One region of the Aeromicrobium choanae genome, then DNA from elsewhere that is predicted to be linked to it. Evidence: predicted binding sites of a transcription regulator. Region 1 holds the regulator's gene; each other region holds the start of a gene.
What was found. The regulator HrcA, encoded in region 1, represses chaperone genes, less so after heat shock. The targets are predictions, from matches to a motif close to TTGGCACTCGNNNNNNNCGAGTGCCAA.

Region 1 (3,255 bases):
GCCGCCCGCGCCGACCTCGCCCTCGCCGGCGAGCTGGATCCGGTTGCCGTCGTCGACGCCGGCGGGGACGTTGACCTGCAGGCTGCGGCGCGAGCGGACGCGGCCCTCGCCGTTGCACTCGCGGCAGGGGTCGGGGATGACCGTGCCGTAGCCGTGGCACGTGGGGCACGGGCGCGAGGTGCGGATGTCGCCCAGCAGCGACCGCTGCACGTGGTGGACGTTGCCGTGGCCGTGGCAGGTGCCGCACGTGACCGGTTCGGATCCCTCGTTCGCCCCGGTGCCGTCGCAGACCTCGCACGTCACCGCGGTGTCGACCTTGATCTCGCGGCTGACGCCGAACGCGGCCTCCGCGAGGGTGATCGACAGGCGCAGCAGCGCATCCTGGCCGCGCTGCATGCGCGGGCGCGGACCACGCGAGGACGTCTGCCCGAAGAACGCGTCCATGATGTCGTCGAAGCTGAAGCCCTGGCCGAAGCCGCCGCCCATGCCGCCACCGGCGGACAGCGGGTCGCCGCCACGGTCGTAGACCGCGCGCTTCTGCGGGTCGGACAGCACCTCGTAGGCCGTGGTGACCTCCTTGAAGCGCTCGGACGCGTCGGGGGCGTCGTTGACGTCCGGGTGCAGTTGGCGGGCCAACCGGCGGTACGCCTTCTTCAGCTCCTCCGGGGTCGCCTCGCGGGACACGCCCAGCAGTTCGTAGTAGTCCAAGGTCTCTTTCTCTCTCGCAAGTTCTGGGTGGATCGCTCAGCCGTCGGCGAGGATCCGCCCGACGTAGCGGGCGACGGCGCCGACGGCCGCCATCGTGGCGGGGTAGTCCATGCGCGTCGGTCCCATGGTGCCCAGTTGGGCGAAGCTCTCGCCGTCGGGGCCGTACATGCTGGACACGACGGCCGTGCCCGACAGGTCGTCGCGACCGGTCTCGCGCCCGATCCGCACGTGCGGTCCGACGGTGGCCTCACCGAGCAGGTGCAGCAGCACGACCTGCTCCTCCATCGCCTCCAGCACCGGACGGATGGCGGTGTCGAAGTCGGCGCCGAAGCGCGCCAGGTTCGCCGTGCCGCCGACGGCCACGCGCTCGTCGGAGCGCTCGTTGGAGAACGTGTTCGCCAGGGTCGTGACGATCGAGGTGACGACGGGGCGGTCGTCGGAGGCGAACGTGTCGATCAGCTCGGCCAGCCGCAGCGAGGCCTCGGGCAGCCGCTCGCCCAGCGTGGCGCGGACGATGCGGGACTTCAGGTCGCCGAGCAGGCCCTCGCTGGGGGTCTGCGCGAGCTCGACGATGCGCTGCTCGACGCGGCCGCTGCTGGTGATCACGACGATCAGCACGCGCGAGCCCTCGAGTGCGACGAGCTCGACGTGGCGGACGGTGGAGCGCGTCAGCGAGGGGTACTGGACGATCGCGACCTGGTTCGTCAGCTGCGCGAGGATCTTCACGCTGCGCATGACGATGTCGTCGACGTCGATCGCGCCCGAGAGGAACGTCTCGATGGCGCGGCGCTCGGCGACCGACAGCGCCTTGACCTCGGCCAGCCGGTCGACGAACATCCGGTAGCCCTTGTCGGTGGGGATGCGGCCGGCGCTGGTGTGCGGCGCGGTGAGGTAGCCCTCGTCCTCGAGGGCCGCCATGTCGTTGCGGATCGTGGCCGACGAGACGCCGAGGCGGTGACGTTCCACCAGCGCCTTGGAGCCCACCGGCTCCTGCGTGGCGACGTAGTCCTCGACGATGGCTCGCAGGACGTTGAGTCGACGGTCCTCGATCACGCTGTCACCTCCCACGCTGCTGGCACTCCACCCTGACCAGTGCCAGTCTACCGAGGATCCCGAGGGCGGTGCGCCTGCGCGGAGGGCGTCCACCGGCATGGCAACCTGTCGGGGTGAGTGAGGTCTCCGTGCGCCCGGACGGCGCGATCGAGGTCGCCGACGGCGACCAGGTGCTCGTCTACACCCCCTACGCCGTGACGGCGCCCGACGGGACGACCGTCGCGCACGAGTCGCGCGGCGGGACGATGGCCGCGGTCTGGGCTTGCGCCGTGGGCGAGGCCTTCGTCGAGGTCAGCCACCTGGGCCACGGGCCCGAGGGCGGCGAGCTCGTCATGGTGGCCACCCGGCCGGGCCACGCCCCCGAGGTCGCGCTGGGCGCGCTGGTCACCGATGAGATCCCCGCCACCGTGCCCGAGAGCTGGCCGGCGGCGGTCGACCTGGCGATCGGGCTGATCGTGCGCGACACCCTCGACAGCGGCACGAAGGACGAGATCGAGGACTTCCACCAGCGACTCCTGGGCGTGTGGTTCGGCCATGGCTGACCGGTACGGCTCCGACGTCCTGTCCGGCGACTGGCGCCGGCCGGCCCGCGGCCGCTCCACCGAGCTGGCCGCCGACACCGGCCTCGTCGTGGAGGAGGCCTCCACGGGCTTCGTCGGCGAGATCATGCGCGTCGAGCGCGACCTCGGCACCGTCGAGCTCGAGGACCGGCGCCTGAGGCGCAAGGTCTTCCCGCTCGGCCCCGGCTTCCTCATGGAGGGCAAGCCGGTCGTGCTGGTCGCGCCCACGCCGAAGGGCAAGGCGGCGCCCACCCGCACGGCCTCGGGCTCGCGGATCGCCGCCGACACCCGGGCGAAGGTCGCGCTGCCCAGCCGGATCTACGTCGAGGGCCGCCACGACGCCGAGCTCGTCGAGAAGGTCTGGGGCGACGACCTGCGCGCCGAGGGCGTGGCGGTGGAGTACCTCAACGGCATCGACGACCTGGCGGCGATCGTCCGCGACTTCTCCCCCGGTCCGAAGCGCCGGCTCGGCGTGCTCGTCGACCACCTCGTGCCCGGCTCGAAGGAGCAGCGCCTCGCCGACGAGGTGGCGCACGTGCCGCACCTGCTCGTGGTCGGCCACCCCTACGTGGACGTGTGGCAGTCGATCAAGCCGCAGCGACTCGGCATGGACGCGTGGCCCACGATCCCGCGGAGCATCGAGTGGAAGCGCGGCATCTGCGCCCACCTGGGCTGGCCGCACGACGACCAGGCCGACATCGCGCGGGCCTGGAAGGCGATCCTCGGACGCGTCGACTCCTGGACCGACCTCGAGCCCGCGTTCCTGGGCCGCGTCGAGGAGCTCATCGACTTCGTCACCCTGCCCTGAGCAGCTGCAGCTTCCACAGGCCCACCGAGAGCAGCCCCAGCACGAGCGGCCCCGCGATCGTGATGGTGCGCCAGATCACGAACCCCGCCACGAGCTCGGCCTCGTTGGCGCCGGCCTCGATCGCCA
Region 2 (3,255 bases), 440 kb from region 1:
CTCGCCGGCGTGTCGACGCCGCGAACGTCACGCTCAGCGCTGCCGCTCCACCAGGAAGGCGCGGGCCTCGTCGGCCACGCGGGTCAGCACGACCGTGGCGGTGCGGGACCCGGTGAGCTTGAGGCGGGCCACGAGCCGCTCGGGCACGACGTCGACGCCGCGCTTCTTGATCGTGAGGGTCCCGATGTCGCGCTCGCGCAGGGCGGCGCGCAGCTGCTTCTCGCGGAAGGGCAGTTCCTCGACGACGCGGAACGCGCGACCGAACGGTGCAGCGTCGGGGGAGTCCGTGGTGATCCACGCGATGCGGGGGTCGAGGAGGTGGCCGTCGAGATCCTCGGCGAGCTCGGCCACGAGACCGGCCCGGATCACGGCGTCGTCCGGCTCGACGAGGTGGGAGAGGACCTCGCCGACCAAGGCCTCGGCGCCGCGGCCCACGAGCGTGTCGCCGCTCGGGAGCACGGTGGCGCGGCGGGCGGAGTCCTGGTCGAACCCGGCGCCCCACAGGCTCGCCTCGACGAGGTCGCCGCCGTGCGAGACCCACTCGGCCTGCACGCCCGGCGGGACGGCGTCGTGGGCGATGCCCGGCATCACCTTGGCCACCGCGCGACCCTCGAGCAGGCCCGTGACGAAGTCCCAGGCCGGCACGAGCGCGTCGAGCCGGAACGTGCGGCCGGCGCCGTCGCGTCGCGCGGGATCGACGAACGCGACCTCGTCGACGGCGATGGGCGTCGTCGTGGCATCGCCCACCTCGACCGTCCCGGCGAGGCCGAGGGCCGCCAGGTTGGCCCGCGCGATCGCGGCGCGCACGGGGTCGAGCTCGACGCCGCGCACCTCGAGGCCGGCCCGGGCCCCGGCGATCAGGTCGCCGCCGATGCCGCAGCCGAGGTCGACCACGCGACGCGCCCCGAGAGCGGCCAGCCGGGCGGCCCGGTGCGCGGCCACGGGTGCACGCGTGGACTGCTCGAGGGCGTCGGGGGTGAAGTAGAGGAGCTCGGCGTCCGCCCCGAACTTCGTGACCGCGCGCCGTCGGAGGTGGTGCTGGGTGACGGCCGCCGCGACGAGCTCGGCCGGGTGGTCGCGCCGCAGCCGCGTGCCGAGCGCGAGATCGGACTCGCGCCCCGCAGCCTGCGCCACCTGTGCCAGCAGCGCCTGCCCGGCGGGGGCCTTCAGTTCGGCGAAGGTCTGCGCATCCACGCGCCAGAGTCTGCCACCGGGCGTCGCCCCACCCTCGGGTCTGGCACTCCGTTTGGTCGAGTGCCAGCCGGTGCTAGGCTGACAACTGGCACTCCCACTGAGTGAGTGCCAACCGAACGTTACTCATCCGAAAGGGGAGGTCGACCAGTGTCGGTCACCATCAAGCCGCTCGAAGATCGCATCGTCATCAAGGCCGGAGAGGCCGAGCAGACCACCGCGTCGGGTCTCGTCATCCCCGACACCGCCAAGGAGAAGCCGCAGGAGGGCGAGGTCGTGGCCGTCGGCCCCGGTCGCGTCAGCGACAGCGGCGAGCGCATCCCCGTCGACGTGGCCGTCGGCGACAAGGTGCTCTTCAGCAAGTACGGCGGCACCGAGGTCAAGCACGGCGGCGAGGAGTTCCTCATCCTCAACGCCCGCGACGTCCTCGCCGTCATCGCCTGAGTCCACCCAGCCAACCGTTAGGGAGCACTCGTGCCCAAGATTCTGGAATTCGACGAGGACGCACGCCGCGCCCTCGAACGCGGTGTCGACAAGCTCGCCGACACCGTCAAGGTCACCCTCGGCCCCAAGGGCCGTTACGTCGTCCTGGACAAGAAGTGGGGCGCCCCCACGATCACGAACGACGGCGTGTCCGTCGCGCGTGAGATCGAGCTGGACGACCCGTTCGAGAACCTCGGCGCCCAGCTGGCCAAGGAAGTCGCCACCAAGACGAACGACGTCGCCGGTGACGGCACGACGACCGCCACGGTGCTGGCCCAGGCCATGGTCCACGAGGGCCTGCGTGCCGTCGCGGCCGGCTCGAACCCGGTCGGCCTGAAGAAGGGCATCGAGGCTGCCGTCGAGGCGGTCACGAACGAGCTGCACTCGCGCGCCCGCGCCGTCGACTCGGTCAAGGACATGTCGGCCGTCGCCACGGTCTCGAGCCGCGACTCGGTCATCGGCGAGCTCATCGCCGAGGCGTTCGACAAGGTCGGCAAGGACGGTGTCATCACCGTCGAGGAGTCCAACACCATGGGCACCGACCTCGAGTTCACCGAGGGCATGCAGTTCGACAAGGGCTACCTGTCGCCCTACATGGTCACCGACACCGAGCGCATGGAGTCTGTCCTCGACGACCCCTACATCCTCGTGAACCAGGGCAAGATCTCGGCCGTCGCCGACCTCCTGCCGCTGCTGGAGAAGGTCGTCCAGTCGGGCAAGAGCCTGTTCATCATCGCCGAGGACATCGAGGGCGAGGCCCTGTCCACGATCGTGGTGAACAAGATCCGCGGCACGTTCACGTCCGTCGCGGTCAAGGCGCCGGCCTTCGGTGATCGCCGCAAGGCGATGCTGCAGGACATCGCGACCCTCACGGGCGCGACGGTCGTCACCACCGACGTCGGCCTCAAGCTCGACCAGGTCGGCCTGGAGGTCCTCGGCACCGCGCGTCGCGTCGTCGTCACGAAGGACGACACGACGATCATCGACGGCGGCGGCGAGCAGGCCGAGGTCGAGGGCCGCGTGGCCCAGATCAAGGCCGAGTTCGAGCAGACCGACTCCGAGTGGGATCGCGAGAAGCTCCAGGAGCGTCTCGCCAAGCTGTCCGGTGGCGTCTGCGTCATCCGTGTCGGCGCGGCCACCGAGGTCGAGCTCAAGGAGAAGAAGCACCGCATCGAGGACGCCGTCTCGGCGACCCGCGCGGCCATCGAGGAGGGCATCGTCCCCGGCGGTGGCTCGGCGCTGGTCCACGCGGTCGGCGTGCTGGACCAGGACCTGAACCTGTCCGGCGACGAGGCCATCGGCGTGCGCATCGTCCGCAAGGGCGCTGACGCTCCGCTGGAGTGGATTGCCCGCAACGGCGGCGTCTCCGGCGAGGTCGTGGTGTCGAAGGTCCGCGAGTCCGGTGAGGGCTACAACGCGGCCACCGACCAGTACGGCGACCTGCTCGCGCAGGGCATCCTCGACCCGGTCAAGGTCACGCGTTCGGCGCTCGCCAACGCGGCCTCGATCGCGGCCATGCTGCTCACCACCGAGACCCTCGTGGTGGACAAGCCGGCCGACGAGGCCGACGATCACGCTGGC
Region 3 (3,255 bases), 1.6 Mb from region 1:
CGCCGGCCGCGCCCGCGGGCTCCGGCTTGTCGGCCACGACGGCCTCGGTGGTCAGGAACAGCGCGGCGATCGACGCGGCGTTCTGCAGCGCCGAGCGCGTGACCTTGGCCGGATCGATGATGCCGGTCGCGATCATGTCGACGTACTCGCCGGTGGCCGCGTTGAGGCCGTGACCCTGCTCGAGGTTCGCGACCTTCTCCGCCACGACGCCGCCCTCGAGGCCGGCGTTGATGGCGATCTGCTTCAGCGGGGCCGAGGTCGCGACGCGGACGATGTTCGCGCCGGTGGCCTCGTCACCCTCGAGCTCGAGCTTCTCGAACGCGGCCTTGCTGGCCTGGACGAGCGCGACACCGCCGCCGGGGACGATGCCCTCCTCAACGGCCGCCTTGGCGTTGCGGACGGCGTCCTCGATGCGGTGCTTGCGCTCCTTGAGCTCGACCTCGGTGGCCGCGCCGACCTTGATGACGGCCACGCCGCCGGCCAGCTTCGCGAGGCGCTCCTGGAGCTTCTCGCGGTCGTAGTCCGAGTCGCTGTTCTCGATCTCGGCCTTGATCTGCGCCACGCGGCCCTGGATCTGGGCCTCGTCGCCGCCACCCTCGACGATGGTGGTCTCGTCCTTGGACGTGACGACCTTGCGAGCGGTGCCGAGCAGCGTCAGGTCGGCGTTCTCGAGCTTGAGGCCGACCTCCTCGCTGATGACCTCGCCACCGGTGAGGATCGCGATGTCGGTCAGCATCGCCTTGCGACGGTCACCGAAGCCGGGCGCCTTGATGGCGACGGACTTGAAGGTGCCCTTCAGCTTGTTGACGATGAGGGTGGCCAGCGCCTCGCCCTCGACGTCCTCGGCGATGATCGCCAGCGGCTTGCCGGTCTGCATGACCTTCTCCAGCACCGGGACCATGTCCTTGACGGTGCTGATCTTGCTGTTGACGATCAGGATGTACGGATCCTCGAGCACGGTCTCCATGCGCTCGGGGTCGGTGACGAAGTAGCCCGACAGGTGACCCTTGTCGAAGCGCATGCCCTCGGTCAGCTCGAGGTCGAGGCCGAACGTGTTCGACTCCTCGACCGTGATGACGCCTTCCTTGCCGACCTTGTCCATCGCCTCGGCGATGATCTCGCCGACCGTGGTGTCAGCGGCGGAGATGGAGGCGGTGGAGGCGATCTGCTCCTTGGTCTCGACGTCCTTCGCCATGGCGAGCAGCTGCTCGCTGATGGCCTCGACGGCGATCTCGATGCCCTTCTTCAGGCCCATCGGGTTGGCGCCGGCGGCGACGTTGCGCAGACCCTCGCGCACGAGCGCCTGGGCCAGGACGGTGGCGGTGGTGGTGCCGTCACCCGCGACGTCGTCGGTCTTCTTGGCGACCTCCTTGACGAGCTCGGCACCGATCTTCTCGTAGGGATCCTCGAGCTCGATCTCCTTGGCGATGGAGACGCCGTCGTTCGTGATCGTGGGGGCTCCCCACTTCTTCTCCAGGACGACGTTCCGGCCCTTGGGGCCGAGGGTGACCTTCACGGCGTCGGCGAGCTGGTTCATGCCCCGCTCGAGCCCGCGCCGGGCTTCTTCGTTGAATGCGATGGACTTGGCCATGGGTGCGTGTCTCCGACATAAGTAGAAGTGGAACTAGCACTCTCACTATACGAGTGCTAATCCCCACCGTTCAAGCGACCCCGCACCCGAGGTCGCCCGATGCACCAGTCCCCCGAAGCACTAGTGCAGGGGCTGCACGTTCTCGGCCTCACGTCCCTTGGGGCCGTCGACGATCTCCAGCTCGACGTTCTGGCCGTCCTCCAGGGTCTTGAACCCGTTGATCGCGATCTTGGACCAGTGGACGAAGACGTCGTCCTGGCCCTCGACGGCGATGAAGCCGTAACCCTTGTCGGAGTTGAACCACTTGACGGTGCCATGCACCATGAGACCACCTTGTTCTGCGCGGAAAGGTCCGCGGCCGGACCAGAGCCAGCGTATCGGCAGCAGGCCCGATCCTCCTACGCGGGATTGCTCGGGAGGGACTCAGCAGCCGCCGGCGACGGCCGGGATGACCGAGATCTGGGTGCCGTCGGGCGTGCGGGTGTCGAGGCCCTCGGCGAAGCGGACGTCCTCCTCCGCCACGTAGACGTTCACGAAGCGGCGCAGCTTGCCGTCCTCGTCGACGATCCGCGCGCGGATGCCGGGGTAGGTCGACTCGAGCGACTCCAGCACGTCGCTGAGGCGGTCGCCCTCGGCGCTGACCTGGGACTCGTCGTTCGTGTAGCTGCGCAGGATCGTGGGGATGCGGACGGACACGGCCATGGGGCTCTCCTCGGGTGGGTCGGTCGGACGGCTCAGGCGATGCCGGCCGCGGTGAAGGCGTCGTAGGTGGGGGCGATGGTGGCGCGGGCGCCGACGGACCCGGAGACGGCGTCGAGCGTCTTGAGGCCGTGACCGGTGTTGATCACCACGGTCTCCAGCTCCGGGTCGAGCTGGCCGGTCTCGACCAGCTTCTTCAGGACGGCGACGGTCGTGCCGCCCGCCGTCTCGGTGAAGATGCCCTCGGTGCGGGCCAGCAGCACGATCCCCTCGCGGATCTGCTCGTCGTCGACCTCCTCGACGCCGCCGCCGGTGGAGCGGGCGATGTCGAGCACGTAGATGCCGTCGGCCGGATTGCCGATCGCGAGCGACTTGGCGATCGTGTCGGGCCGCACGGGCCGGATCGCGTCGACGCCGTCCTTGAACGCGGTGGCGACGGGGTTGCAGCCCGTGGCCTGCGCGCCGAACACGCGGTAGGGCTTGTCCTCGACCAGGCCGAGCGCGATGAGCTCGCCGAACGCCTTGTGCACCTTGGTCAGCTGCGAGCCGGAGGCGACGGGGATGACGATCTGGTCGGGCAGGCGCCAGCCGAGCTGCTCGGCGATCTCGTACCCGAGCGTCTTGGAGCCCTCGGCGTAGAACGGGCGCACGTTCACGTTGACGAAGGCCCAGCCGTCCTCCTCGCCGGCGATCTCGCTGGCCAGCTTGTTGACGTCGTCGTAGTTGCCGTCGACCGCGATGAGGTTCTCGGTGAAGATCGCCGAGTTCACCTGCTTGGGCGTCTCGAGGTTGCTCGGGATGAACACGACCGTGCGGATCCCGGCCCGCGCGCCGGCCGCGGCGACCGCGTTGGCGAGGTTGCCGGTGGAGGGGCAGGCGAAGACCTTGCTGCCGAACTCGCGCGCCGCGCTCAGCGCGCAGGCCACGACGCGGTCCTTGAAGGAGTTGGTGGGGTTGGTGCTGTC

Region 2: a site for HrcA is predicted at 1,235-1,261, ahead of groES (co-chaperone GroES). Genes of this name have one in related genera too.
Region 3: a site for HrcA is predicted at 1,625-1,651, ahead of groL (chaperonin GroEL). Genes of this name have one in related genera too.

Annotation. Positions count from the first base shown of each region.
Region 1 covers NZ_LT796768.1:434,807-438,061, forward strand. The annotation lists gene dnaJ (molecular chaperone DnaJ) at 1-708, opposite strand, end outside; gene hrcA (heat-inducible transcriptional repressor HrcA) at 745-1,761, opposite strand; gene B5D60_RS16665 (hypothetical protein) at 1,875-2,303, shown strand; gene B5D60_RS02095 (DUF3097 domain-containing protein) at 2,296-3,129, shown strand; gene B5D60_RS02100 (lysylphosphatidylglycerol synthase domain-containing protein) at 3,116-3,255, opposite strand, start outside.
Region 2 covers NZ_LT796768.1:870,198-873,452, reverse strand. The annotation lists gene B5D60_RS04255 (class I SAM-dependent methyltransferase) at 34-1,194, opposite strand; gene groES (co-chaperone GroES) at 1,342-1,635, shown strand; gene groL (chaperonin GroEL) at 1,666-3,255, shown strand, end outside.
Region 3 covers NZ_LT796768.1:2,051,765-2,055,019, reverse strand. The annotation lists gene groL (chaperonin GroEL) at 1-1,591, opposite strand, end outside; gene B5D60_RS09855 (cold-shock protein) at 1,712-1,915, opposite strand; gene B5D60_RS09850 (ubiquitin-like small modifier protein 1) at 2,015-2,293, opposite strand; gene thrC (threonine synthase) at 2,326-3,255, opposite strand, start outside.